Regions from separate parts of the Pseudescherichia vulneris genome, predicted to be linked through region 4. Evidence: predicted binding sites of a transcription regulator. Region 4 holds the regulator's gene; each other region holds the start of a gene.

Region 1 (6,021 bases), 150 kb from region 4:
AGCCGCTCATCCATCCCCTGTACCATGCCGCGACGGGACGAGAGATCCCCCATCACGTTCCCGGCATACTCCTCCGGGGTCTCTACCTCCACGTGCATAATCGGCTCCAGGATCGCCGGGTCGGCGCGCTTCGCCCCCTCTTTAAAGCCGAAAATCGCCGCCATTTTGAAGGCCAGCTCCGAGGAGTCGACGTCATGGTAGGAGCCAAAGGTCAGCGTCGCCTTGATATCGACCACCGGATAACCCGCCAGCACGCCGCTGTTGATCGCCTCCCGCAGGCCCTTCTCCACCGAGGGGATAAACTCCCGAGGTACAACCCCGCCCTTGGTGGCATCCTCAAAGATAAAACCCTTGCCTCCCTCTAGCGGTTCCAGGGTTAGCACCACGTGACCGTACTGCCCTTTACCGCCGGACTGACGGACAAACTTGCCTTCGATATCCTTCACCGTTTTACGGATCGTCTCCCGGTAGGTCACCTGCGGACGACCAATGTTGGCCTCTACGCCAAACTCTCGCCGCATGCGGTCGACGATGATCTCCAGATGCAGCTCGCCCATACCAGAGATGATGGTCTGGCCCGACTCCTCGTCAGTATGCAGATGAAATGAGGGATCCTCTGCCGCCAGCCGCTGCAACGCAATGCCCATCTTCTCCTGATCCGCCTTGGTCTTCGGCTCAATCGCCAGGGAGATCACCGGATCCGGAAACTCCATACGTTCAAGGGTGATCACCGCGTCCGGGGCACAGAGAGTATCACCGGTGGTGACATCCTTCAGCCCGACGCAGGCAGCGATATCCCCTGCTCGCAGCTCGTCCACCTCGTGGCGGTCGTTGGCGTGCATCAGCACAATGCGCCCAATGCGCTCCTTCTTGCCCTTAACCGGGTTCCACACCGCGTCACCTTTTTTCAGCACGCCGGAGTAGACGCGGATAAAGGTGAGCTGGCCCACGTAGGGGTCGGTCATTAGCTTAAAGGCCAACGCAGAGAACGGCTCGCGATCGTCCGGATGGCGCTCGGCGGTTGCGCCCTTCTCATCCACACCCTTGATGGCGGGAATATCAAGCGGGGACGGCATCAGCTCTACCACCGCGTCGAGCACACGCTGTACCCCTTTGTTTTTAAAGGCGCTCCCGCAAAGCACGGGCTGGATCTCACCGGCCACGGTGCGGGCGCGCAGGCCGCTAATAATCTCAGCCTCCTCCAGATCGCCGTTTTCCAGATACTTATCCATTAATTCGTCATTGGCTTCCGCCGCTGCGGAGACCATTTTCTCGCGCCACGCTTTCGCCGTTGTCAGCAGCTCCTCGGGCACCGGCGCGTAGCTGAACGCCATCCCCTGGGTGGCATCGTCCCAGATGATTTCCCGCATTTTGATGAGATCGATCACGCCGGTGAAGTGCTCTTCCGCCCCGATGGGGATCACAATCGGTACCGGATTTGCCTTCAGGCGGTCGATCATCATCTGCACCACGCGGAAGAAGTCCGCGCCCGGACGGTCCATCTTGTTGACGAACGCCAGCCGGGGCACGTGATACTTGTTGGCCTGTCGCCAGACGGTCTCCGACTGGGGCTGCACGCCGCCTACGGAGTCGTAGACCATTACCGCGCCGTCCAACACGCGCATGGAGCGCTCCACCTCAATGGTGAAGTCAACGTGGCCGGGGGTGTCGATGATATTGATGCGGTGCGGCTCAAAACCCCGATCCATACCGGGCCAGAAGCAGCTTACGGCTGCGGAGGTAATGGTAATTCCGCGCTCTTGCTCCTGCGCCATCCAGTCTGTCGTCGCTGCGCCATCGTGAACTTCACCCAATTTATGGCTCATGCCGGTATAAAACAGGATCCGTTCAGTGGTGGTGGTTTTGCCGGCATCAATGTGGGCAGAAATACCAATGTTGCGATAGCGTTCGAGGGGGATGGGTCGGGGCATGATGCGTCCTTAGTCAGTTTGACTGTTAGCGGCCAGTGCGGCCATTCAGGTTTAACGTCCTCATCATAGTCCAACTGTACGAGTATATTCGAACTATTTTAGCTATAGTTATGGATGATAATCTCGCCGCTGCTGCCGCATGGCACTCGCCGTTGGGTTTAGGTATAGTATGCGTTAGCCAGCTCGCTGGTCACTATTTGTGCTTATTGACTCAGGAACACTATGATTGCCAGCCATCCCGATCGGGCAAAAATCCGCCTCGAAAATGTACTGTTCGCGCTGGGAAATCCGCTGCGCCTGGAGATAGTCAGAACCCTGGCGGATGAAGGAGAGCAGGCCTGCGGGTCGCTGCGCAAGGACGTGGCCAAATCGACCATGACCCACCACTGGCGCGTGCTGCGCGACAGCGGCGTGATCTGGCAGCGTCCCCAGGGCAGGGAAAATCTGATCTCGTTGCGCCGGGACGACCTTGATGCCCGTTTTCCAGGACTGATGGATATCCTGCTTAATGCCATTCATGCCGAGCAATAGTTAAACGGTTTGCGAGGTCATTCGGGGGCGTGGAAGAGGTAAAACGCCGGGTGACAGAGTTGCCAGACCCGGCTTAGAAGGATTACTCGTCTTTGGCTTCAACCGCGGCGTGCTTCAGCTCACCCATCGTTTTCAGCTTTTTAGAGATTTCACGGCGCTCTTTCGAGATCTCAGCGTTTTTGATGATGTAGTCATCTACGCGGTCTTCGTAGTCGGTTTTCATGCTGGCGATGATGCCCTGGATCGCTTCAACGCTCATTCCCGGCTTGATGTAGTCGCTCAGGTTATCCAGCAGCAGAACGCGTTTCTGGTTATCGCGGATTTTTTTCTCAACGTCCTGAATTTCGCGCTGTAATTTGTTCTTACGGCGGAACAGACGTACGAACTCCAGAACGTCCTGGAATGAAGGCTTAGTAGTTTCCATTTTTACACCCCTGCTAATATCGGATTCGGATTCGTTAAAGCAACCGCTATAGGGTAAACATACTTTTAGCCGTTGCTAATGACAATGATTTTATCCCTCTAAATATCATAACGCTAAATCTGGCTGAATCGAAACAACCTGCTGCTGATTCAGTTACGGATGCGGCTTATTTGCGCAGCGCCCGGCAGATAAGATGCGAAAGCAGCTCCAGCTGCCGCGCCAGCTCCATGCTTAACCACACGTAGCCGTGCATTGGGGTTTCCGCCAGCGTCTCATCTTTATGCTGTTGGATCAGCTCCCGCAGCTCCGCCACAATCTCGTTAAGCCGCTCGCTATTAGCAAGGATCGGCTGCGGATTGCCTTCGTAGAGCGCATGGGCGATGGTGAGCAGCGTTTGCTGCGTCATGGTCTGGGTCTCGCGGATCGTCCGGGCGTTAAGCATCACGAAGTGGCTGGCCCGTGACGCCCAGTGGGCGTTGATCTGCAGTTCAAGCATACACACCATGTTGCGGCTTACGGTCTGAATGGCTTCGAAGATCGCTTTCTGAATGTGCGTCTCTTTGCTGGCTGGCGCAATCAGGCCGCGCATCTTCACTACGTCGTTGAGGATGTTTTGTAGATGCTTCTCCAGCCGTGGGCGCTCCACCAGGTTCGGTGAGAAGCCCGCCTGATAGACCCGGTTAAATTGCGTAACGTAGTTTGCCATCTGGATGCGCCAGTGCAGAAACGCCCGCTGCGGCCAGATGCCGGTAAACAGCATCGCCAGCAGCGAGCCTAAGATCACATCCCCGCCGCGCCACAGGGCGATGTTCATATCCCCGGCCGGTGCACCCACCACTACCGCGAGCGTGATGCCGATCAGCAGCGCCTGGTAGGGTTTCTTGCCCAACGCCAGCCAGCCGCAGAGAAACATCGCGGCGGCACACCAGAGCAGCATCAGCGGCAGAGAGATGACTTCCAGCTTCAGGGCGATCAGCCCCAGCGCCGAACCGAGGATAGTGCCGCCGATACGCTCGAAGGCGCGCGGCACAACGTTTCCCCAGAAGGAGATCGGCCCCATGATCACCACCAGGGTGATCAGCGGCCAGGTGCCCTCCGGAACGTCCAGCAGACGCACCAGCAGAAAGGTCAGAATAAACGCCAGCGCTATCCTGGCCCCGTGCACGAGGCGATAGTGACGATACAGGCGTATTTCAAACGGGCTAAGTGATTTGTCGGTGCGCACTACGCTCTCCGGCTAAAACGACAAAGGCGCAATTGTAGCGAATTTTCGCGCCGGGGCGTCGGCATTGTGACCGAAAGCCCCGTAAAAACCGCTTTAAATGATTAAAATCAGTAAACAGGCCGCCAGGATCAACGGTAAGCAGGCGCTTAACGTGATTTGGGCTCAACGGGAATGTGCATCTCAACGTCCCAGTAGCCGCTGCTGCTGTCTGCATTCAGGTAGCGCTCAAAGCAGGGCCGGGCAGCAATCTGGTAGTAGGCATCCGGAAGCAGGCTGTCAAAAAAGAGATCCCACGTTTTCTCAAACTCTTCGTTATAGACCCGGGCCCGGGCTACGGCGTACTGGCCGCCGGGCAGTTCGCTCAGGATCACCCCTTCGCTATTTTCCGGGACGGTAAAGCCCTCAGGAACTGAAATGACCGTGTCGGCGCGCAGCTTCTCCGGCGGGACTTCGTCGGGGTTATCGTAGTAGACGGCGATCCACTCCTGCGGCTGGAGATGTTTGGTTTGCACCCAAAGCGTGAGTTGTTCAAAGCCCTGCTTAACGGTCTTTTCCCACGGTCCTACCAGATGAAACCCGGCAATAGTGCGCTTATCGAGCTGTTTGATACTGTAGTCCATGCTGCCTCCGCGATGATTGCTGTATGGATATACACTCTCTTTTTTTAGGGGCTTTGTCACCCCTGGCCTGTTCAGTATGCGAGCAGACTCGCAGAGTTGCCAGCCTGCCCGCCGCTTCTTACAGAACGTGATGCAGATAGTCGCTCATGCGTGAGAAAACGCCGCCTTTCTCAATCGCCTCCAGGGTGACCAGCGGTGAGCGGGCAACCAGCTTGCCGTTATCATACAGCTCCACCTCGCCCACCTGCTGGTTCGCAGGCATCGGAGCTTCCAGCTCTTTACCATTCAGCACGTATTTGGCTTTGATATGATCCAGATCGGCCTTCGGCAGCGCCAGCCAGAAGTCGCGGTCCGTACCCAGCGCCACCTTCTCTTTATCGCCGTACCAGACGCGCTCGCTCCCCACCTGTTTACCCTTATGCAGGATCTGCACGGTATCAAAGTTATCATCGCCCCAGTGCAGCAGCTTGCGCGCCTGCTCCTCACGCCCTTTTGGACTCTCACCCCCCATCACCACCGCAATCAGCCGCCGCTGGCCGTTGACGCTGGAGGCGATGAGGTTAAAGCCCGCCCCGGAGGTGTGGCCGGTTTTCAGACCGTCGACGTTGAGCGACTTATCCCACAGCAGGCCGTTACGGTTCTGCTGGGTGATACCGTTCCAGGTGAGGCTCTTCTCGCTATACATGTGGTAGAACTCAGGCTCACCGTGAATGATAGCCCGGGAGAGCACGGCCAGATCGTAGGCCGTGCTGTGCTGGCCCGGCGCATCCAGACCATGGACGGTTTCGAAGTGGGTATCGCGCAGGTTGAGCTTCTGCGCATAGCTGTTCATCATCTTCACAAACTGCGGCTGGCCGCCAGCCACATAGTCCGCCAGCGCTACGCAGGCGTCGTTGCCGGAGTCAACGATCAGGCCACGGCTCAAATCGCGCACCGTGATGCGATCTCCTGGCTTGATAAACATCAGTGAGGAGCCATCAAATACTGGATTTCCCTTGGCCCAGGCGTCTTTACCAACGGTAACAATATCGTCCGGCGTGATGCGCTTGCTATCGATAGCGCGGTCAACCACGTAGCCGGTCATCAGCTTGGTCAGGCTGGCTGGGTTACGCTGCTGATGTTCATTGCCTGCGGTCAATATCTGCCCCGTGGTGTAGTCCATTAATACCCAGGCACCGGCCTGGATCTGCGGAGGCTGTACAGCAAAAGAAGGATCGGCAGCCAGCGCAGAATTCACGCAAATAGCAAGGAGGGAGGCGGCAATAAACAAACGGCGTTTCAAGAGGATAT
Region 2 (6,021 bases), 2.1 Mb from region 4:
TTTAGCATCGCCAATGTTGTTAACCCACTGGTATTCCAGACGGGTAGCGATGTCACGGGTCATTGCCCACTCTACGCCACCAGCGAATACTGGGGAAACACCGGTATCGTGGTCTTTGAAGTTCGCACCAGCAACGCCAGGAACCTGAGCTTTAGCGTCTGCACGCCATACCATACCACCCAGACGAGTATAGATATCAACGTCGTCAGTGATTGGGTAACCCAGTTTAGCGGTCAGCTGAACGCCCTGAGATTTGAAAGCACCGTTTACGTTGTCGCCTTTGTACGGCTCACGACCTAACCAGTCGTAACCGAGTTCGAAACCAACGTACGGGTTAACCTGGTAGCCGCCGTATGCGCCAGCGCCGAGCTGGTCTTCACGGGTTGGGCCATTGTTGTCAATGAAACCATTGTCGTGGTACTGGGACCAGCCCAGTTTAGCACCAGTGTACCAGGTGTTATCTTTCGGAGCGGCCTGCGCTACGGTAGCGAAGCCAGCCAGTGCCACTGCAATCGCGATAGCTGTCTTTTTCATTTTTGCGCCTCGTTATCATCCAAAAATCGCCATGAACTTCTCGCCAGAGAAAACACGGTTAAATCCTTCACCGGGGGCATTGCTCAATATTAACTCTACCGATATCTTCGGCTTATGCCGAGCACCCCTGGCGATGTAAAGTCTACAACGTAGTTGGAAACTTACAAGTGTGAACTCCGTCAGGCATATGAAAAAAAAAGAGTTGTAGACACAATATTTAACATTTATGACGATAAATTCGCCATCGAAATATCGTAGTTGCCGCGCCAGACAGGCTTCGCGAGAGAATTTAGCTTAATGACCAAAGGCCTGGAACCGACGCAAAAAAAATCCCAGGAATTATCTTAAACTTACTTAATGAAACAAATTCGAGTGAATTTTTAGGCCGGATGACTGTCCTGAAGCCTGAGGGTCGAAGCGAACCGGTCGCATAATGAACCCCATCGCATTCCCTTCCTGAGCCGCATTAACGAGGCGGCGATGCTCATCTTCCGACAGCTCCTGAGCATGCCAGCCGATAACAACGCTATAGTTGCCCGTCCGTAATGCTTTGATCATCGAGTCCAGCGTATTATCCGGCGAGAGCTGACTAATATGCATCAGCTTACTTAAGGGCAAACCCGCAGACTGTACCCACGCGCGGCTCAATTTTTGCTGCGGCGTCAGCCAAAGCTGCCAGCGGGACTGTTGGCTCAGCTGTTGCAGCAGAGGCAGCAGCAGCAGCTGCGTCATCATCGGCTGGTCTTCACGGTAGACAACTTCACTGATCAGGCCAGCGGCCATAGCGGGCGTGTTGACCTGAGCGCGGTTGCCTGCAAAAGAAGCGTATTGAGATGAGCGATTAGCATAGCCTGAAGTGTACATAGTCATTCCAGCCCTTAGGGTTACTGTATGGATATACAGTACCCCCTGAGCATTTAAAGATCAACCTTATTTTCTGAAAGCGTCTCGCAAATATGGTCTTAATGTGAGGTGAGAAGAAAAATCAACTTGCTGATGTCAGGTAACTTCCCTATGTTCCTTTTTAACGGATGGCTTAAAAATAGAAGATATTTTACGCCTTGATTTTAAAGGAATAATCATGAAAAAAGTATCGTATCAACGAATCTATCAATCTCGGGAATATCTTTCCCCGCTAGGGCAGATCCACCACCGGGCCCTGTTTGGGGGTTACAGCCTCGCCATTGAAGATACGGTCTTCGCGATGGTGGCTGAAGGAGCGCTCTACCTGCGCGCCTGTGAGGAGAGCGCACCCTACTGTGTGAATGCGAAAGCGCCTTTGCTGACCTTTGTGAAGCGGGGCAGGCCCGTGCTGCTGAACTATTTTCGGGTGGATGATGGCCTATGGCAGGATCGCGAAACGCTGCTGACGCTCTGCCAGCATTCGCTGGCGGCCGCCCAGCGCGAAAAGGTGGCGCGGCGGGCGCAAAAGCGGCTCAGGGATCTGCCCAACCTTACCTTTCAGTTAGAGACGCTGCTGTGGTCAGTGGGCATCAAGGATGAGGCAAGCCTGAGACAGCTTGGAGCGAAAGCGTGCTGGCTCAGGCTAAAAGAGCGCAGCCCGCAGTTGAGCATTAAAGTGCTGTTTGCCCTGGAAGGGGCTATCGCGGGTCTACATGAGGCGGCGCTCCCGGCAGATACGCGCCGGGAGCTCACCGTCTGGTTTAAAGAGCTAGAGGCGGAAAGCAGCGTCAATCAGCGGGGCACCTGACGCTGCAGCTGGCAGATCTCCGGCAGCAACCCAATCAGCAGGCCAATCTGCTGCAGAACCAGCGGGGCCTTGCTTTTAGGATCTGGCTCAAGCTGGCGGATCCGCTCAGAGAGCGTTTCCAGCTGTTGTCCCACTCGGACTTCATCGGCAGGCTGATGGTGCAGGGCATCATCTACATAGCAAACGGCGTCATCGAGCAGCTGCAGGATCTCCGGCTGCTGGAGCTGCTCACGGTGCGCGCCCAGCGTGGAGATATAGCTGGTAAAGGTGTGGTTGAGGCAGAGCAGGCGGAAAGCGACGTCGCGGGCCTGCGGCGTGGCGTTCGGCTCGGCGGACATATTTGAGACCACTGATGCGAATTCTGCATCGCCATTGTGGGCGTAGCGCCGGGCAATGCGGTACGCCAGTCGGTTATCGCGTCCCTGATGATACTGCTCCAGAATGGCATCCAGATAGCGGCAGTTGGCGTCAAGTGCCCGCTCCAGCACGCGCGGAAGGTTGCGAAAGCGCCAGTCCGGCCAGATGAAGCTCACCGCCGCCCAGGCAATGGCGCAGCCGATCAGCGTGTCGATAATACGCGGGATCGCCACCTCAAACCCCTCTCCGAGCAGATTAAAGCAGAGCAGCACCAGCAGGGTGATAAACATCGTGGCATGGGCATACTGCACGTTGCGGAAGGCAAAAAAGAGCACCCCGGCGATGACGATCAGCACCAGCTGCCCCTCCAGTGAAGGGACAAAAAGCAGGATCGGTAGCCCTACCGCCACGCCCACCAGCGTGCCGATGATACGCAGCGTTAAGCGGTGGCGGGTGGCGTTATAGTTTGGCTGGCAGACAAACAGGCTGGTCAGTAGGATCCAGTAGCCGTGCTGGAGCCCGGTGAGCTGAATAAAGGCGTAGCCCAGGCAGAGCACTACCGACATTCTTACCGCATGGCGAAACAGGGCCGACTCGGGCGTCAGGTTACGCTTTAAACGCTGCCAGATATCGTCCAGCCCGGTTAGGCTGTCATCGGCAAGCTCGCTTTCAGTACCCTGCTGCGGCTGCATCAGCGCCTGTTCAGACTCTATGGTTGCCAGCTGGGCGTCGATAGCCCGCAGGTTATCCCGCACAAAGCCCAGCGACTCAATATAGTCGGCAGAGGTACCCTGGGCACGGGCGTGCTCAAGCGCCGTATCAAGATGGGCAAAGGCACGCTCAAATTGCGGATCGTGCTGATAAGGCTCGCGCAGCAGAATTGCCCGTGAGAGGCGGGCGCAGGCCCGTGCCTGCATGGCGAGCATCCGCTGAAAGCGAAACATCAGGGAGCTATGGCGAAAGCGCTCGCGCAGCGCGTGATATTGAATATGCGACGAGCTGGCGCGCTCATGAATATCCTGAGCGACAAAATAGTAGTGGAGCGTGCGCCGGGTGCCGCGCTGGCCGCGATCGCCCCGCAGCCTTGTCAGCAGTGAGGCTTTGGTCTGGTTGAGCGTGGTTACCAGTTGGCCGTTGGCCTGCGCCAGATCGTAAAGCGGAGCCTCGGTCTCACTCTCATCGTCATAATCGGGATCGAAGAGGCGTGACTTCTGTTCCAGATAGTTCGCCAGCTGCGCATAGCAGCGCGCGAGGTTGTCCTGTAAGGGACGCACCGGAAACACCAGATGCCCTATTAGCGTCAACAGGCTAAACCACACCGCCCCCGCCAGCAGGAGCAGCGGCTGCTGATACCACTGGTCGAAAAGTGAGATACCCAGCATGGTATAAATAGCGATCAGCAGCGCGCCAAAGGCGATGGTGGCATAGCGCTGTCCCAGGCCGCCCAGCAGAATAAACCCGCAGGTAGAGACGATAAGCCCGAGGGCAAACAGCCACGGCCATGGGAAGAGTAGCTCCACCGAGGCGGAGGCAATAAAGAACGAAACCAGGGTAATAACCAGGTTGCGCAGCCGTCCGGTGAGGCGGTCATCCAAATCCGCCAGCGCGGCGGCCACCACGCCCAGGGTCAACGGGATCGTGAGCTTCACCTCGCCCAGCCACCAGGGCAGGGCAACCGTACCGCTCAGGGCAATAAAAATCCTGACGTTATAGAGCCAGGCACTGTTCCATGTGTAGCGGCGAAGCAGGGGGCTTAACATAAATGACGCGTCCTTCAGATTAGAAACGGGCCCGGGCGTTGGCTTCGCGGGCGGCCTGCGCCGTTTCCACCGACACGACCCGCCGTCCAACCGGCCACAGGGCAATGGCTGCGATTTTAAAGTTAGCGATGCCCACCGGGATGCCAATGATGGTCAGGCACTGGGTGATGCCGGCGAGGATATGCATTACGCACAGCCACCAGCCGAACAGCACCAGCCAGACAATATTCAGCAGCGTGCCGCCGGTGTTCATTATTACGTTACGGCGGGACGGATCGAGTTCATCGACATGTACCGCCTCGTTGCCATACGGCACCAGCGACAGCTTCGCGATCTCCCAGCATGAGCGGGTCAGCGGCAACGTGATGATAAAAACAACGCTCATCACCGTTGCCAGGATCCAAGCCAGCGTAGTCATGAAGCCGCCCAGAAAGAAGTTAAGAATATTCAGTACAGTACGCATAAATCCTCGAAGTTATCTGCCGTATGAAAAGGCGTGCTAAGTGTAACGTCTTTTTGCGCTGGAGCGTAAATTCTCTGGCGGGTACACTGACGGGCAACGTTATGACCAGAGAAACGGCACATCATGGAACTGAAAGCGACTTCACTCGGAAAACGTCTGGCCCAACACCCCTATGACCGGGCGGTCATGCTCCACGCGGGCGTAAAGGTGTCCGGCGATCGCCATGAGTATCTTATTCCCTATAATCAACTTTTGGCGATTGTCTGCAAGCGCGGGCTGGTCTGGGGTGAGCTGGAGTTCGTGCTATCCGATGCCAAAGTGGTGCGCCTGCACGGTACCGAGTGGGCGCAGACCCAGCAGTTCTATCAGCATCTCAACGCCCACTGGCAGGCATGGAGCAGCCAAATGAGCGAGGTGGCCGCCGGCGTGCTACAGGAGACGGTAGAGACTCTCTCCAGCGGTATGAAGGCCAACAGGTGGCTCACCCGCCAGCAGACCACGGGCCTGCAGGATCGGATCCGTCACGCCTTTACGGCGCTGCCGCTGCCGCTGGACCGTCTCGATGAGTTCGATAACTGCCGCGAAGCGTGGCAGCAATGCCAACGCTGGCTAGTGGACGTTGAAGCTAGCCGGGCTGCGCATAACCGCGAGTACACGCGCAAAATGCTGGTACAGTACGCGCCTTTCTTTGCCAGCGTGGAATCTTCACCGCTTAACCCTGCCCAGGCGGAAGCGGTAGTGAACGGCGAGCAGTCGCTGCTGGTGCTGGCGGGAGCGGGCAGCGGAAAGACCTCGGTGCTGGTGGCTCGCGCCGGCTGGTTGCTGATGCGCGGTGAAGCGGCAGCGGATCAGATCCTGCTTCTGGCCTTTGGCCGGAAAGCAGCCCAGGAGATGGACGCGCGTATTCGCGAGCGCCTCAATACCGATGAGATCGCCGCCCAAACCTTCCATGCTCTGGCGCTCGCCATTATTCAACATGGCAGCAAAAAGGTGCCCACCATCAGTGCGCTGGAAAACGATACCGATGCCCGCCAGGCGCTATTTATCGAGGCCTGGCAGCAGCAGTGCAGCGAGAAAAAAGCCCAGGCGAAAGGCTGGCGGCAATGGCTGGAAGAGGAGCTGGAGTGGGAGGTGCCCGAAGGCAACTTCTGGGACGATAAAGCCCTACAGCGCCGTCTTGCCGGGCGGCTTGACCG
Region 3 (6,021 bases), 1.9 Mb from region 4:
CTGGAGGCGCAAGCGGAGTGGGTGCTGGTGGAGGGAGCAGGAGGCTGGTTTACGCCGCTCTCGGAGACCCTGACCTTTGCCGACTGGGCTACCCAGGAGCAGTTGCCGGTAATTTTAGTGGTGGGCGTTAAGCTTGGCTGCATCAACCATGCGGTACTGACCGCCCTGGCGGTGCAGCAGGCGGGACTGCGGCTGGCGGGCTGGGTCGCTAATGACGTGGTACCGCCGGGAAACCGCCACGCTGAGTATCTGGCAACGCTTAAACGCATGCTGCCCGCCCCCTTCCTCGGGGAGATCCCGTGGCTGGAGAACGCCACGCCGGAGAGTAACATCGGCCACTGGCTCGATCTCAGTGCGTTAGGTTCGGCGTCATCCACTGAGAAAGCAGCGGATCGTCCAGCTGCGTAACGCTTCCCTGGGCCACGTTGCGTCCCTGATGCAGGAGATAGAAGCGGTCGGCGACGCGGCGCACAAAGGTCAGATGCTGCTCCGCCAGCAGGATAGTCATGCCAAACTCCTGGTTCAGGCGCACCAGCAGGTTACCCAGCTTATGGATAAAGGCCTGGCCCAGCCCTCGGGTCGGCTCATCCAGGATCAACAGGCGCGGGCGGGTCACCAGCGCCCGAGCCAGCGCCAGCTGATGCTGGTTATCTTCTGACAGTCCGGCGCTCTTAACCTGGCGCAGGGCATACAGCTCGGGAAAGAGATCGTAGATATCCCGCGTCACCGCGCTGCCAGGCTCGCCTACCGCCAGCCAGGCAATGTGTAAATTCTCCTCCACCGTGAGTTGGGAAAAGATCCGCCTCTCCTGCGGTACGCACGCGATGCCCATCGCCGGGCGATCCTCCATTTTTACCTGCAACAGGTTGAGCGGGGCCGCCCCGGCATCCTGCCAGGTCATGCTGCCGCTCTCCACGGGCAGATTACCAGAGATGCAGTTGACCAGCGTGGTTTTCCCCATCCCCGGCAGCCCCATTACGCAGGTGCAGGTGCCAGGGATAAGATCAAGATCGACATTCCATAGCGTATGGCGATCGCCGTAATAGTGATTCACTGCACGTAAGCTCAACATCGGTTCATCTCCAGGACCTCGTCTGTAAACGATATGTTGCAAAAGCCTTGCCAGAAGCGTGATATGCTCTGTTTTTCGGAGCAGGATGACGAAAAAACGCTAAATTCCTCTTTTCCGCCGGTTTGCCTGATTGCATCTGCACGTTATTAGTGCTAGACCCGGGCGGATCTGATTTTTGCTGGTGCAGTCGCATCGGAATGCGCCAAAAAAAGGTGGGAAAATTTTTTTACCTGCGTACCGTTTCGCAAAATGCGATTTTCGCTGAGTCGCAGAGGGTACGGGCTGGCGACAGTTATCCACTATTCCTGTGGATAACCTTGTGCATTAGAGTTAGAAAACACGTGCAAAGCGAGAGAACACGCGGCTTAGGCATGAATTGATGCGAAACGCGGCTTTTTCTATAACTAATATAAAATCAACAGGTTAAATAAAAGCAATGCGTGTAAGAAAAGTGTCACCCACTGACACAAAACTTTCACTACCCGACTTGACAAATGTTAAATCGCAAAAAGTTCTGGGGATAAGATATTTTTTTTAGTTTTTAATTCTGTGCCAGGGGCAAATTTTCCTTATGGCACTTGAAATTGCCTTATGTAACACAGATATTCCCATCTGCCACTGGGTTTTCATCCAGTATAATTTATTGGCAAAATCCGCCGTCGCGAGTAAAATTACTCACCTGCCCGCTCATTCCTTCATCAGGTAGCCATTCATGAGTAAACCATTCAAACTGAATTCCGCTTTTCGTCCCTCTGGCGATCAGCCAGAAGCCATTCGCCGCCTGAAAGAGGGGCTGGAGGACGGACTGGCGCACCAGACCCTGCTCGGGGTAACCGGTTCAGGGAAGACGTTTACCGTTGCCAACGTGATCGCCGATCTACAGCGGCCGACGATGGTACTTGCGCCGAATAAAACCCTGGCGGCCCAGCTGTATGGCGAGATGAAGGAGTTTTTCCCGGACAACGCCGTGGAGTACTTCGTCTCCTACTACGACTACTACCAGCCCGAAGCCTACGTGCCGAGCTCCGATACCTTTATCGAAAAGGATGCCTCGGTGAACGAGCATATCGAGCAGATGCGTCTCTCGGCAACCAAAGCGCTGCTGGAGCGCCGTGACGTCGTAGTGGTCGCCTCGGTATCGGCCATCTACGGCCTCGGCGACCCCGATCTCTACCTCAAGATGATGCTGCACCTGACCATCGGCATGATCATCAATCAGCGCGATATTCTGCGCCGCCTGTCGGAGTTGCAATATACGCGTAACGATCAGGCCTTCCAGCGCGGCACCTTCCGCGTGCGCGGCGAGGTGATTGATATCTTCCCGGCGGAGTCGGACGACGTGGCGCTGCGCGTTGAGCTATTTGACGAGGAGGTTGAGCGCCTGTCGCTGTTCGATCCGTTAACCGGCCATGTTGAATCCACTATTCAGCGCTACACCGTCTACCCGAAAACCCACTACGTTACCCCGCGCGAGCGTATCGTGCAGGCGATGGAAGATATCAAGGTTGAGCTGGCGGACCGGCGCAAGACGCTGCTGGCCAACAACAAGCTGCTGGAAGAGCAGCGTATTACCCAGCGCACCCAGTTCGATCTGGAGATGATGAACGAGCTGGGCTACTGCTCGGGCATCGAGAACTACTCCCGCTACCTCTCCGGGCGCGGGCCGGGCGAAGCGCCGCCGACGCTGTTTGACTACCTGCCTGCCGACGGCCTGCTGGTGATTGACGAGTCCCACGTGACTATTCCGCAGATTGGCGGCATGTACCGCGGCGACCGGGCGCGTAAAGAGACGCTGGTGGAGTATGGTTTCCGCCTGCCGTCGGCGCTGGACAACCGTCCGATGAAATTTGAAGAGTTCGAGGGGTTAGCCCCACAGACCATCTACGTCTCGGCGACGCCGGGCAACTACGAGCTGGAGAAATCCGGGGAAGAGATTGTCGATCAGGTGGTGCGTCCTACCGGCCTGCTTGACCCGATTATCGAAGTGCGCCCGGTGGGCACGCAGGTGGACGATCTGCTGTCGGAGATCCGCAAGCGTGTCGCCATTAACGAGCGCGTGCTGGTCACCACGCTGACCAAACGCATGGCCGAGGATCTTACCGAGTATCTGGAAGAGCACGGCGAGAAGGTGCGCTACCTGCACTCGGATATCGATACCGTTGAGCGTATGGAGATCATCCGCGACCTGCGTCTGGGCGAGTTCAACGTGCTGGTGGGCATCAACCTGCTGCGAGAGGGGCTGGATATGCCGGAGGTGTCGCTGGTGGCGATCCTTGACGCCGATAAAGAGGGCTTCCTGCGCTCGGAGCGCTCGCTGATCCAGACCATTGGCCGTGCGGCGCGTAACGTCAACGGCAAGGCTATCCTCTACGGAGATAAGATCACGCCGTCGATGGCGAGGGCCATCAGTGAAACCGAGCGGCGTCGGGCGAAGCAGCAGGAGTACAATGAAGAGCACGGCATTACGCCGCAGGGCCTGAATAAGAAGGTGGTCGATATTCTGGCGCTGGGCGAGAACATTGCCAAGACCAAAGCCAAAGGACGCGGTAAATCCCGTTCGCCGGTGGTGGTGGACGAGTCCGAGCTGGCGCTGACGCCGAAGGCGCTGCAACAGAAGATCCACGAGCTGGAGGCGCAGATGCTACAGCACGCCCAGAACCTGGAGTTTGAAGAGGCGGCGCAGCTGCGCGATCGCCTCCATCAGCTTCGCGATCTCTTTATTGCGGCGTCGTAACCGCTGGAAATCGCACCCAGGCCCGTACGCCGGGCTTGGACGTGCGGTTATGCAGGTAGAACTGCGCATCGTGCAGCTGGGCGATGCGGCTGACGATGCTTAGCCCTAGCCCAATGCCGCCGTAGCGGCTGTCCATCCGCACAAAGGCTTTGCTGAGTTCTTTACTTTTCGCCTCGTCCACGCCGGGGCCTTCATCCTCCACCGCCAGTACCGGGGCAGGGGTCTGCTCAAGCTTGAGGGTTATTACGCTCCTCTCCGGGCTGTAGCGGTGCGCGTTCTCTACCAGGTTCCTGAGCAGCACCCGCAGCTGTACGGCATCCCCGCGCACCGCCACGTCCTCCTGACCCTCGGGCAGCGCCAGCGTCTGCTGGCGGGTGCTCAGCATCGTCTGTAGCTCATCCTGAAGAGGCAGCATAACGTCGCGGATCAGCATCACCTGCTGGTAGCTACCCGCCGAGAACGACTGTGCCATGCGCGCCAGCTGCAGCAGCTGGGAGACGCTCTCCGTCATCTGGTCAATACGTAAGATCAGGCGGCTAACGTCAACGGAGGGGTGGCTTTTTGCCAGCAGCTCCAGGTGCAGACGCAGCCCTGCCAGCGGGGTGCGCAGCTCGTGGGCCACGTCGGCAGTGAAGAGCCGCTCGCGGTCAAGCGTTAGGTTCAGGCGCGCTACCAGCTGGTTAATGGCCGAACTGACCGCCTCCACCTCTGCCGATGGATTATTGAGCACAATCGGCTGCAGGTTATCAGGGGTACGGATCTCCAGCTCCCGCTGGAGATCGCGCAGCGGACGGGTGATCAGCTTCACCGCCTGCATGCAGAGTAGCAGCGCCATGCCGATAATAAACAGGCTGGGTAGCAGCAGGCTGGCAACCGCCTCATGCACTTCATGTTCAATATGCGAATGGTTATTGTGCTTGTAGACCGCACTCTCTACTAAAAGCTGGATCTGCTCCTTACTCTCATGCCATAGCCAGAAGACGCTGATGACCTGAAAGAATACCAGGATAGAGCCAATGGTGAGCAGCAGACGTCCGTGCAGGGTCCAGTGGGCAGGGGATAGCCTCTTTTTTATCTTCTCTGGCATAGGGTCAGGTTGCCTGCTCCGTTTTAATCAGCTGATAGCCAAAACCACGCACCGTGCGGATGCGATCTTTACCAATCTTATCCCGCAGGTTATGGATATGCACCTCAAGGGTGTTGGTCGCTGGCTCATTATCCCAGTTGTAGATGTCATTATAGAGAATCTCCCGATGTACCGGGCAGCCCGCCTTGAGCATCAGGCGTGACAGCAGGGCATACTCTTTTGGCGTCAAATCCATTGACTGCCCGCCCAGCCACACCTGGCGGGTATTAACGTTCAGGCGCAGATCGTCAACGACAACTTCACTGTCGCCCTGGTTGTTATGGCGACGCAGCAGCGCCCGGATGCGGGCGTTAAGCTCCTCCAGCGCAAAAGGCTTAATTAGATAGTCATCTGCGCCAGCGTCCAGCCCGGAGATGCGATCTTCCACCGTATCGCGGGCGGTCAGGATCAGCACCGGCAGAGAGACCTTCTCCCGCCGCAGCCGCTGCAACAGATGCAGGCCATCTTCATCCGGCAACCCGAGGTCGAGCACAACCAGGCTATAGTGCCCAGACGCCAGGCTGAGCATCGCCTCCCGGCCAGTGCTCACGCCGTCGCAGGCGTAGCCCTCTGACTGCATGGCCAACATCAGCCCCTGCAACAGCAACGCATCATCCTCTACGATTAATATTTTCATTCACTATGACTCCCTGCACGCGGCCAAAATATCATCGGCTGGCTGGTAAACATGGGTCTGCACGCCCGTGATGCCCAGCATGGTTGAAAATAGATTGTCCTGCGAAAAAGCCTCGCTGGCAGCACGTTTTTGCAGGCATGCCTCACTCACCCGGTAGCGCTGCTGGAAATCGGGCGATAGCCAGATCAGCATCGGCACGTGTTTCTGTGACTCCGGCGCAATGGCATAAGGCAGGCCATGCAGATAGACGCCGTTTTCGCCTAAGGACTCGCCATGATCGGAAAGATAAACCAGGCTAGTGGTAAATTTATCCTGCTGCGACTGCAATAATTTTATCGCTTTATCGACGACATAATCGACATACAGTACCGTATTATCATAGGTATTCTTTAGCTGCTCTTGCGAGCAGGTTTGAATTTCATTGGTATCGCAGGTCGGGGTGAATTTCCTGA
Region 4 (6,021 bases):
GAGCCTGCAACAGGGTGCGATCAGCGCCTATGACTTACTCGATCTTTTGCGCGTATCTGAGCCACAGGCCAAGCCGCCGACGGTTTACCGCGCCCTCGACTTCCTGCTGGAGCAGGGATTTGTGCATAAGGTTGAGTCGACAAACAGCTACGTGCTGTGTCACCTCTTCGATCAGCCTACGCATACGTCGGCAATGTTCATTTGCGATCGCTGTGGCGTAGTGAAAGAGGAAGCGGCTGAGGGCGTAGAAGATATTATGCACGCGCTGGCGGCAAAGATGGGCTTTGCGCTACGGCATAATGTCCTAGAGGCGCACGGGCTTTGTGCCGCATGTTCGGAAGTGGAAGCCTGCCGTCATCAGGGCGAATGCCAGCACGATCACAGCATTTTAGTGAAGAAAAAACCGCGTTAATGTAGGGATAGAAACAGAAGATAGGTCGGTACATCCTTGTACCGTCGGGTAGGGCATCCAGGCTGTTAATCTAAGAGATTACCAGCGATACTCGTTACGGGTTTCCCATTCGCCAACTTCTTTCTCGGCCTGGTCTTTCTGATAACCGTAACGTTCTTGAATTTTACCGACCAGCTGGTCGCGCTTACCTTCAATAACGGTCATGTCATCGTCCGTTAATTTGCCCCATTGCTCTTTCGCTTTACCTTTGAACTGTTTCCAGTTACCGCCGACTTCGTCTTTATTCATAATGGTATCCTCATCATCGTTCGGTGTTGAATAGCAATATTCGTTGGTCCTTCGTTACGTTCGTTATCTGCTGAACGTGATAATAATTGTAGCTAAGGATTTTCCAGGGTGAGATTTATTCGGAATATTTAACCATTCAGAGGCGCACAAACGACAGGAAGACAAGGTTAAAAAAGAGGTATAAAACGCGGGAGCAAAAAGTAGATTAAGCGCTGTGACAGAATAAAAGGAACTGCCACAGGCACTTATAGGATATCAGAGCCATTCGCCGTTGCGAATAACGCCAACCGCCAGCCCTTCAATACTGAAGTTCTGCTGACGCAGGTCAACAACGATAGGATCGAAGTCGCTGTTTTCAGGCAGCAGCTGTACGGTGTTGCCCTGCTTTTTCAGCCGCTTTACCGTGACTTCATCATCGATACGCGCCACGATCACCTGACCGTTACGCGCTTCCTGCGTTTTATGCACTGCCAGCAGATCGCCATCCATAATGCCGATATCTTTCATCGACATCCCGCTAACCCGCAGCAGGAAATCGGCGCTGGGCTTAAACAGGGATGGATCGACCTGGTAGTGACCTTCAATATGCTGCTGCGCCAGAAGCGGCTCACCGGCAGCGACGCGCCCAATCAGCGGCAGACCATCTTCCTCTTCCTGCAGCAGTCGGATCCCGCGCGATGCGCCGGAAACAATCTCAAGAACGCCTTTACGCGCCAGCGCTTTCAGGTGTTCTTCCGCCGCGTTTGGCGAACGGAATCCCAAACGCTGCGCAATTTCAGCACGCGTCGGCGGCATGCCGGTCTGGCTGATGTGATCGCGAATGAGATCAAACACCTCTTGCTGCCTGGCTGTTAACGCTTTCATCCCGCCCCCTGGGTGTATATACAGTTATGCTGTGAGTATATACAGCAAAAACTGTTTTTGAAACCAAATTTTGAGCAAAATCGCCGCGCAAGCCCGATTTTGCGCGCCTTAACGGTAATGTGACCAGAGCAGCATGCCCCAGGTTGCCAGCGCGAGCAGAATAGACATCAGCACCGCCGCCGAGCCCATGTCTTTGGCCCGGCCCGAAAGCTCATGAAAATCAGTGCCAATACGGTCGACAACCGCTTCGATCGCGCTGTTCAGGATCTCCACTATCATTACCAGCACAACGGACCCAATAAGCAGCACGCGGGTAATGGCGTCTACGTCGAGCCAGCAGGCGATGACAATGGCGAGGATCACCGCGACGGACTCCTGGCGGAAGGCGGCTTCGTTAAGCCATGCCGCACGAACACCCTTCCATGAGTACCCTGCGGCTTTAATGATTCGGGTTAAACCAGTGGTATTATTGGCCATCAAAAGAACCTTTTTACGTAATTATCGTCAATGTCTATGCGAGCGTACCGAGGTACAAAAGATATTCTGCGCGCTTTCTGATATTCTTGCGGCGCAATGGCATTATTAACCAGAGGCTTCACATTGTTTATGTCCGGCTGGCCACGAATTTACTACAAATTACTGAATTTACCATTAAGCGTGTTGGTAAAAAGCAAGTCGATTCCGGCAGAACCTGCCCAGGAACCTGGACTCGATACCTCACGCCCTATTATGTACGTTTTGCCTTATAACTCGAAGGCAGACTTACTGACGTTGCGTGCTCAGTGTCTGGCACATGAGCTGCCCGACCCGCTGGAGCCGCTGGAGATCGACGGCGCGCTGCTGCCGCGCTACATCTTTATCCATAGCGGCCCGCGTGTTTTTAGCTGGTACACGCCGAAAGAAGACTCCGTCAAGCTGTTCCATGACTATCTGGATCTCCACCGTAACCACCCGGATCTGGACGTGCAGATGGTGCCGGTATCGGTGATGTTTGGCCGCTCGCCGGGGCGCGAAAAAGGCGAAGTTAACCCGCCGCTGCGCATGCTGAACGGCATCCAGAAGTTTTTTGCCGTCTCCTGGCTGGGCCGCGATAGCTTTGTGCGCTTCTCTCCGCCGGTCTCCCTGCGCCGGATGGCTACTGAGCATGGCACGGACAAGATCATCGCCCAGAAGCTGGCCCGCGTAGCGCGTATGCATTTTGCTCGCCAGCGGCTTGCCGCCGTGGGCCCGCGCCTGCCGGCACGCCAGGATCTCTTTAATAAGCTGCTGGCATCAAAAGCAATTGCCCGCGCGGTAGAAGACGAAGCGCGCAGCAAAAAGATCTCTCATGAGAAAGCGCAGCAGAACGCCATCGCCCTGATGGAGGAGATAGCGGCCAACTTCTCCTATGAGATGATCCGCCTGAGCGACCGTATCCTTGGCTTTACCTGGAACCGGCTCTATCAGGGCATCAACGTGAATAACGCCGAGCGGGTCCGCCAGCTGGCGCACGACGGCCATGAAATTGTCTACGTGCCCTGCCACCGTAGCCACATGGACTACATGCTGCTCTCCTACGTCCTCTATCATCAGGGACTGGTACCGCCGCATATCGCCGCCGGGATTAACCTTAACTTCTGGCCTGCCGGACCGGTTTTCCGCCGCCTCGGGGCGTTCTTTATTCGCCGTACCTTCAAGGGCAACAAGCTCTACTCGACGGTGTTCCGTGAGTACCTGGGCGAATTGTTCAGCCGCGGCTACTCCGTGGAGTACTTCGTCGAGGGCGGACGCTCACGTACGGGGCGTCTGCTGGATCCAAAAACCGGCACCCTGTCGATGACCCTGCAAGCCATGCTGCGCGGCGGCACGCGCCCTATCACCCTTGTACCGATTTATATCGGCTACGAGCACGTGATGGAGGTGGGTACCTACGCTAAAGAGCTGCGCGGAGCGACCAAAGAGAAAGAGAACGTCTTTCAGATGCTGCGCGGCCTGAGCAAGCTGCGCAACCTTGGCCAGGGCTACGTTAACTTTGGCGAGCCGCTTCCGCTGATGACCTGGCTCAATCAGCATGTGCCGGAGTGGCGCGAGTCGATCGATCCGATTGAGGCGATACGCCCGGCCTGGCTGACGCCGACCGTTAATACCATCGCTGCCGATCTGATGGTGCGCATTAACAACGCCGGTGCGGCAAACGCCATGAACCTTTGCTGTACCGCGCTGTTGGCCTCGCGTCAACGATCGCTGACCCGTGAGCAGCTGACCGAGCAGCTGGACTGCTATCTCGACCTGCTGCGCAACGTGCCCTACTCGCCTGATGCCACCGCCCCGGCGGCAAGCGCCAGCGAGCTGATCGCCCACGCGCTGCAGATGAACAAGTTCGAGGTAGAGAAAGACACCATCGGCGACATCATTATCCTGCCGCGCGAGCAGGCGGTGCTGATGACCTATTACCGCAACAACATCGCGCATATGCTGGTCCTGCCCTCTCTGATGGCAGCCATCGTGACCCAGCATCGCCAGATCTCGCGCGAAGAGCTGCTGCGCCACGTTGACGTGCTCTATCCGATGCTGAAAGCGGAGCTGTTCCTGCGCTGGGATAACAGCGAGCTGCCAGAGGTGTTGAACGTGCTGATCGCCGAGATGGTGCGCCAGGGGCTGCTGGTAGATAAAGACGAGCGTCTGTATCTCAACCCGCAGCGCTCACGCACCCTGCAGCTGCTGGCAGCGGGCGCACGCGAGACTCTCCAGCGCTACGCCATTACCTTCTGGCTGCTGAGTGCTAATCCGGCCATTAACCGTGGCACGCTGGAGAAAGAGAGCCGCACCCTGGCCCAGCGCCTGTCGGTGCTGCACGGGATCAACGCGCCAGAGTTCTTCGATAAGGCAGTGTTTAGTACCCTGGTGCTGACGCTGCGCGATGAAGGCTATATCAGCGATACGGGCGATGCCGATCCGGCTAAAACCATGCAGGTCTATCTCCTGCTGGCGGATCTGGTGACGCCTGACGTGCGATTGACCATCGAGAGCGCGACGCAGGCGGAAGCGTAATAGTGAGGCCCGGCACACTTGCCGGGCCTCTTTTTTAGGGCAGGTAACTCACCGCCAGCCCAACAAACAGTGCCAGGCCCACGTAGTTATTGTTCAGGAAGGCTTTGAAACAGGCGTCGCGATCGCGATGCACAATCATCTTCTGTTGCCAGATAAACAGCGCCCCTGCTACCGCAATAGAGGCATAGAAGGCCCAGCCCAGACCGTTCAGCCAGCCCACCGCTGCCATCAGCACTAGCACCAGCACCTGCAAAATGCCGACGATCAGCTTATCGTGACGACCAAAGAGAATAGCCGTCGATTTAATGCCGATCTTAACGTCGTCGTCCCGGTCCACCATCGCATAGAGCGTATCGTAGGCCACCGCCCACAGGATGTTGGCGAAGAACATCAGCCAGCAGCTCAGGGGAACCGACTCGCTCACGGCGGCAAAGGCCATGGGAATCGACCAGCCAAAAGCAGCACCCAGCACCACCTGCGGCAGGTGGGTATAGCGCTTCATGAAGGGATAAGTCCAGGCCAGCGCCAGTGCGGCTATCGACAACAGGATGGTCATCAGGTTGAGGGTCAGCACCAGCATAAACGCGAGCAACACCAGCACGATAAACAGGTTACGCGCCTCTTTTTCGCTCACCGCGCCGCTCGGCAGCGGTCGGTTGGCAGTGCGCTTCACGTGGCCGTCAAACTTGCGGTCAGCATAGTCGTTCACCACGCAGCCAGCGGCGCGCATCAGCCAGACCCCGGCGATAAACACCACGAGGATCCCCAGCGGCGGCACGCCCGGCGTCGCCACCCACAGCGCCCACAGGGTGGGCCATAGCAACAGCAGCGCGCCAATTGGCTTGTCCGTGCGCATTAAGCGGTGATAAGCCAGCAGCTTACCCTGCGTAAGACTCCACTCCATTTCTACTCCTCTCGATACAGCGGCGATGCAGGTAAAAACAGCTCCGTCAGCAGCAGCGGCTTGCCGCCGAGGCGCAGCCGGGAGCGGCGTCCCCAGAGATCGGCGTGACGGCCTATTTCAATAAAATCACGGGTTAGGGTTGATGAGGTAAAGAGATAGCGTCCCAACGGCGTATTGCCTAGCCGCTGTAGCGCCAGCTCCGGACCGGACAGGGTTGACTCCGGCACTACCGTACGCCCAGCCAGCCAGGGCTTGCCGTCGGCACAGAGCAGGATCTCCCGCAGCCAGTAGCGGGATGCCTCGGGCAACAGCGGGCGCTCTTCCGGCACCTCATCGGCGGTGACAAACGCCTCTCTTATGAGCGTAACACTCACCTGACGACCCTGCTGTTCAAAACGCTTGGTCATTGAATCTTCCAGCAGTAGCCAGTCAAGCAGGTGCGGTTCAAGGGCGGGGATGTCGTCAAAATAGCGCAGTGCGCGCAGCTGCGTTAGCGCAGGGTGTGGCATGCCTTACTCTCCGG

Evidence for each region. The regulator LexA, encoded in region 4, represses DNA repair genes until DNA is damaged. The targets are predictions, from matches to a motif close to TNCTGTATGTACATACAGNA.
Region 1: the regulator LexA is predicted to act here: its motif matches at 4,749-4,768, upstream of sbmC (DNA gyrase inhibitor SbmC).
Region 2: the regulator LexA is predicted to act here: its motif matches at 1,420-1,439, upstream of sulA (SOS-induced cell division inhibitor SulA).
Region 3: the regulator LexA is predicted to act here: its motif matches at 1,689-1,708, upstream of uvrB (excinuclease ABC subunit UvrB).

Annotation. Positions count from the first base shown of each region.
Region 1 covers NZ_LR607338.1:3,506,125-3,512,145, reverse strand. Annotated here, with positions in the region: gene fusA (elongation factor G) at 1-1,931, opposite strand, end outside; gene FN633_RS14595 (ArsR/SmtB family transcription factor) at 2,154-2,462, shown strand; gene FN633_RS14590 (DUF496 family protein) at 2,545-2,886, opposite strand; gene FN633_RS14585 (FUSC family protein) at 3,053-4,111, opposite strand; gene sbmC (DNA gyrase inhibitor SbmC) at 4,258-4,731, opposite strand; gene dacD (serine-type D-Ala-D-Ala carboxypeptidase DacD) at 4,850-6,019, opposite strand.
Region 2 covers NZ_LR607338.1:1,575,137-1,581,157, forward strand. Annotated here, with positions in the region: gene ompA (porin OmpA) at 1-534, opposite strand, end outside; gene sulA (SOS-induced cell division inhibitor SulA) at 889-1,398, opposite strand; gene FN633_RS06475 (TfoX/Sxy family DNA transformation protein) at 1,616-2,245, shown strand; gene yccS (YccS family putative transporter) at 2,230-4,362, opposite strand; gene FN633_RS06485 (YccF domain-containing protein) at 4,382-4,825, opposite strand; gene helD (DNA helicase IV) at 4,949-6,021, shown strand, end outside.
Region 3 covers NZ_LR607338.1:1,802,598-1,808,618, forward strand. Annotated here, with positions in the region: gene bioD (dethiobiotin synthase) at 1-408, shown strand, start outside; gene FN633_RS07635 (ABC transporter ATP-binding protein) at 350-1,072, opposite strand; gene uvrB (excinuclease ABC subunit UvrB) at 1,785-3,806, shown strand; gene pmrB (two-component system sensor histidine kinase PmrB) at 3,790-4,893, opposite strand; gene pmrA (two-component system response regulator PmrA) at 4,898-5,569, opposite strand; partial or broken gene FN633_RS07655 (sulfatase-like hydrolase/transferase) at 5,573-6,021, opposite strand, start outside.
Region 4 covers NZ_LR607338.1:3,656,480-3,662,500, forward strand. Annotated here, with positions in the region: gene zur (zinc uptake transcriptional repressor Zur) at 1-412, shown strand, start outside; gene FN633_RS15150 (CsbD family protein) at 491-700, opposite strand; gene lexA (transcriptional repressor LexA) at 956-1,564, opposite strand; gene FN633_RS15160 (diacylglycerol kinase) at 1,673-2,041, opposite strand; gene plsB (glycerol-3-phosphate 1-O-acyltransferase PlsB) at 2,171-4,594, shown strand; gene ubiA (4-hydroxybenzoate octaprenyltransferase) at 4,629-5,498, opposite strand; gene ubiC (chorismate lyase) at 5,501-6,007, opposite strand.